2 regions of the Salinithrix halophila genome follow, and region 2 is predicted to be linked to the other one. Evidence: a T-box and tRNA genes for the amino acid it is inferred to sense, from the RefSeq annotation. Region 2 holds a T-box; the other holds one or more tRNA genes.
The links. A T-box is a leader RNA that pairs with one kind of tRNA and senses whether it is charged. The one in region 2 lies ahead of leuS (leucine--tRNA ligase), so its partner is inferred to be a tRNA-Leu.

Region 1 (2,179 bases), 390 kb from region 2:
CCAGATACCCCAATGGACCGCTGAAGGACACGCCACCCTTAACCGTCAATCGGGAGAAACCTGCTTTGTCACCCGCCAGAGCGGTCGGGAGATTTCCGGTTGTGTACCGAACGGAACCAGCCTGATCGACAAGGTTAAACAGCTTCAAGCGAAGCACCCTGACATCGGGGGTTGGTCCCTCTGGTATCTCGGCGCCGAAGATCCGGATTTTTGGAACGGATATGGGAAAAAAACGCTCCCCCCCCAAAAAAGGAAACTAAAACGCTGGTAACAAGCGTTCCGCTCATATGAGTACCCTTAACTGCATAGGACCGGAGAGTTCCCTAAAAGCCACTTCTTCTGAGCACTCCTGAGCTTAGGCGTTGTCCAAAGCAGAGATGGACTGCTGGCGCTATAACCCAAAAACCCCACGCCTTTTAGACGGGGGGAGTCTCCATCGTATTTCAATACAAAAAAGCACCGGTTTTCCGGTGCTTTTGGCGTGCCCTGGAGGATTCGAACCCCCGACCTTCTGATCCGTAGTCAGACGCTCTATCCAGCTGAGCTAAGGGCACATATGGTGCGGATGAGAGGACTTGAACCTCCACGATCATAATGATCACTAGATCCTGAATCTAGCGCGTCTGCCGATTCCGCCACATCCGCTTACCTGGAGCGGAAGATGGGATTCGAACCCACGGCCCCCACCTTGGCAAGGTGGTGCTCTACCCCTGAGCTACTTCCGCATGTCGTGTTGCTTTCTTTTGACGGCGACAATATATATCATATGACATTTGGGACGGGTAGTCAAGCTTTTTTCTTGATAAAAAATTTCCAGCACGATTAACATGTACCCTTCGCTCATTAGGTACGTGAACCCCTCGTGCTTACTAAACCCGAATAAAAAAAGCACCGGTTTTCCGGTGCTTTTGGCGTGCCCTGGAGGATTCGAACCCCCGACCTTCTGATCCGTAGTCAGACGCTCTATCCAGCTGAGCTAAGGGCACATATGGTGCGGATGAGAGGACTTGAACCTCCACGGTCATAATGACCACTAGATCCTGAATCTAGCGCGTCTGCCGATTCCGCCACATCCGCGTAAGGAAGGAAAACTTTGTACAATCCTTACGGTTCCATCAAAAATGATAAATAGGTGGAGGCGGCACCCGGATTCGAACCGGGGGTAAAGGATTTGCAGTCCTCTGCCTTACCACTTGGCTATGCCGCCTTATCTGAATGAGGATGGGACCGCTGTGGCACAATAAATCCGAAAGGAGGATCCTTGATGATCCAAGTCTCTTCATCCCTTGAAAACCTGGAAGGAAGCTTTGTTGAAATCGACCGCCTAATGAATGAAACAGGTTTTATCCTAGGAGGCGGATACGAATACGATCACGGATATTACGACAAGCCGCTCGATTGGGAGGAAAACAAGGAACACCGCGCCTATCTGCGCGTGCCTGTTACCGCCGTCGAAGGAAGTATCGGTACCCGTAAAGCCACCCTCCGGATCGGTCGCCCCTTTGTGCTAAAGCACCAATACCAAACGAAATCTGACGATCACGCCGGGGTTGGCTTAGTATCCGGGAGCTTCAACCAATTCGCCGAACCGGCTGATAAGGATGACCAAGTGGAACAAAAATGGTTGGAACGGGCCCAGTCCGAACTTCGTCAGTTGGAAGGCCAATTCCAAGGCAAGATGCAAAAGCGATAAATGGCAGGGGCGGCAGGGATCGAACCCGCATTTGAGGTTTTGGAGACCTCTGTTCTACCATTGAACTACGCCCCTACGACGCGTTGGTGCCGGCGAGAGGACTTGAACCCCCAACCTACTGATTACAAGTCAGTTGCTCTACCAGTTGAGCTACACCGGCAAAATCAATGGTGGTTCGGGACGGAATCGAACCGCCGACACGAGGATTTTCAGTCCTCTGCTCTACCGACTGAGCTACCGAACCACAAGTAATTAGCATCTTAACATACTTAGAAAAGAAGATCAAGGCAATTTGCATGAAAGGGAAAAAATGGCGGAGAGGGAGGGATTCGAACCCTCGAGACAGGTTTATGCCCGCCTACACGATTTCCAATCGTGCTCCTTCGGCCAACTCGGACACCTCTCCACAATCAAATGCCTGGCAACGTCCTACTCTCCCAGGGGCTCGCGCCCCAAGTACCATCGGCGCTGGAGGGCTTAACTGCC
Region 2 (2,179 bases):
TCGGGGCGAATAAGGAAAAAGCGGATCTGGCTGCCCTCCTCCATGACTACTGTAAGTTTTGGCCGGAAGCAAAGATGAGGGAAATCATCGTTACTCGGGGATTGCCCAAGGATCTCCTTTCCTATAACCGAGAATTATGGCATGCGCCGGTGGGAGCGGAGATCGTTCGGGAGGAATTGGGTATCCAGGATAACGAAGTTTTAGACGCTATCCGTTATCACACCTCCGGTCGGCCGCATATGACTTTATTAGACAAAGTAGTTTTTGTAGCGGATTATATGGAACCGGGTCGCCGTTTTCCTGGGGTGGAGGAAGTGAGAGAGTTGGCCAGGGAGGATTTGGACCAAGCGCTGCTGAAATCCTTGGACAACACGATACAGTTTCTTGTCTGCAAGGGAATGAAGGTGTATCCACTGACCCTGTTTGCCCGTAATTTCATGGTGGATCTTGTTCACCAACCCAAACCGAAGGAGGAATCTCTTTGAACCTAGTGGAAATCGCACAGTTAGCGGCCGCAGCCGCCGAAGAGAAAAAAGCCCAGCGTGTGGCTATCCTCGATATCCGGGGATTGTCTGTCATCGCCGACTACTTCGTGGTCTGTCACGGGAATTCACAAACCCAAGTGCAGGCGATCGTGGAAGCGATCAAGGAGAAGATGGGAAAGGCGAAGGTGACCCTCAGGGGCGTGGAAGGACTCCGCGAAGCCCGCTGGGTGCTGGTCGATCTCGGTGACGTGGTCGTCCATGTCTTCCACAAGGACGAGCGGGATTTCTATGATCTGGAACGGTTGTGGGGCGATGCGGCTCAAGTCACGGCGCAATAAAAATGATTTCAACCAACAAAAAAATGTTTATAAGCGTTGACACACGTCCAAGCTGTTTCATATAATGTAAACTAAATTCTTTTAAAAACAAATTCACCACAAAACGGCAATGGTGGGGAGCAGTACCCCGGTAAGCCCGTTCCCAGAGAGTCGACGGTTCGGTGAAAGTCGACCGGGGTACCGGGGGAACTCGCCCCTCCGCTTTAAAGAGGAACCCCTCTTGGGACAGTACTCTTTGACGCCTGATCCCCGATAACGGATTCCAAGAGCGGGCATTTGTAGTGGATGCCAATCAGGGTGGTACCGCGGGAGTTTTGGACATTGTGAACCAACCTCTCGTCCCTAGCGATACAAGCTGGGGGCGGGAGGTTTTCATATTTCTCAAGGGGAATGTTTGAGCAAACCGGAACTGGAGGATGTCAGATGAAAAAATACATGCCAAGGGAGATTGAGCCCAAGTGGCAGCAGATCTGGAAAGACAGGGATGCCTATAAAACCGGTGAAGACCCGGATAAACCCACCTTCTATGCCCTGGAGATGTTTCCTTATCCCTCTGGGGAAGGGCTGCACATGGGTCACGTCCGAAATTATTCGATGGGGGATGTTCTGGCCCGTTTCAAACGGATGAATGGATATCAGGTTCTTCACCCGATGGGGGCTGACGCCTTCGGCCTGCCGGCGGAAAATGCGGCGATCCAGCGGGGGGTCAATCCCCGGGAATGGACTCTTGCCAACATGGGGAAAATCCGGGAGGAGCAGGCCCGCCTGGGGATTTCGTATGATTGGGATCGCTATGTGGGTACCTGCACCCCTGAATATTATCGGTTTACTCAGTGGCTGTTCCTGCTGTTTTATGAGCGGGGGTTGGCGTACCGAAAAAAAGGGGCGGTTAACTGGTGTCCCGAATGTGCCACGGTATTGGCCAACGAACAGGTAGAGGACGGCCGTTGCTGGCGCTGTGATACCGAAGTGGTAAAAAAGGATCTGGAACAGTGGTATCTGAAGATCACCGACTACGCTGACCGTCTCTTGGAGGGGTTGGACACCTTGCCCCAATGGCCGGAAAAGGTTCGAGCGATGCAGCGGAACTGGATCGGAAAGAGCGAAGGAACCCATATCTCGTTTTCGATTCCCGAGTTGTCCGATGAGGAAGTCTCTGTCTTTACAACCCGACCGGATACCTTATATGGGGTGAGTTACATGGTGCTGGCCCCGGAACATCCCTTGGTTCCCCGGTTGATCAAAGGGAAGCCCAATGAAGGAAAGATCCGCGATTTTATGGACGCGATGCGTAAGGAGACGGAACTTACCCGGACGGGATCCGATGTGGAAAAGATCGGCTATGAGACCGGTGCT

Region 1: it has a tRNA-Leu gene. The T-box ahead of leuS (leucine--tRNA ligase) is inferred to sense a tRNA for this amino acid. The anticodon was not compared.

What each region holds. Positions count from the first base shown of each region.
Region 1 covers NZ_JBHSAP010000009.1:774,417-776,595, forward strand. Annotated here, with positions in the region: gene ACFOUO_RS10065 (glycosyl hydrolase family 18 protein) at 1-271, shown strand, start outside; tRNA gene ACFOUO_RS10070 (tRNA-Arg) at 478-554, opposite strand; tRNA gene ACFOUO_RS10075 (tRNA-Leu) at 558-645, opposite strand; tRNA gene ACFOUO_RS10080 (tRNA-Gly) at 651-725, opposite strand; tRNA gene ACFOUO_RS10085 (tRNA-Arg) at 910-986, opposite strand; tRNA gene ACFOUO_RS10090 (tRNA-Leu) at 990-1,077, opposite strand; tRNA gene ACFOUO_RS10095 (tRNA-Cys) at 1,134-1,207, opposite strand; gene ACFOUO_RS10100 (YugN family protein) at 1,265-1,693, shown strand; tRNA gene ACFOUO_RS10105 (tRNA-Trp) at 1,695-1,768, opposite strand; tRNA gene ACFOUO_RS10110 (tRNA-Thr) at 1,778-1,853, opposite strand; tRNA gene ACFOUO_RS10115 (tRNA-Phe) at 1,862-1,937, opposite strand; tRNA gene ACFOUO_RS10120 (tRNA-Ser) at 2,005-2,099, opposite strand; rRNA gene rrf (5S ribosomal RNA) at 2,110-2,179, opposite strand, start outside.
Region 2 covers NZ_JBHSAP010000009.1:386,206-388,384, reverse strand. Annotated here, with positions in the region: gene yqeK (bis(5'-nucleosyl)-tetraphosphatase (symmetrical) YqeK) at 1-485, shown strand, start outside; gene rsfS (ribosome silencing factor) at 482-823, shown strand; T-box leader at 924-1,170, shown strand; gene leuS (leucine--tRNA ligase) at 1,247-2,179, shown strand, end outside.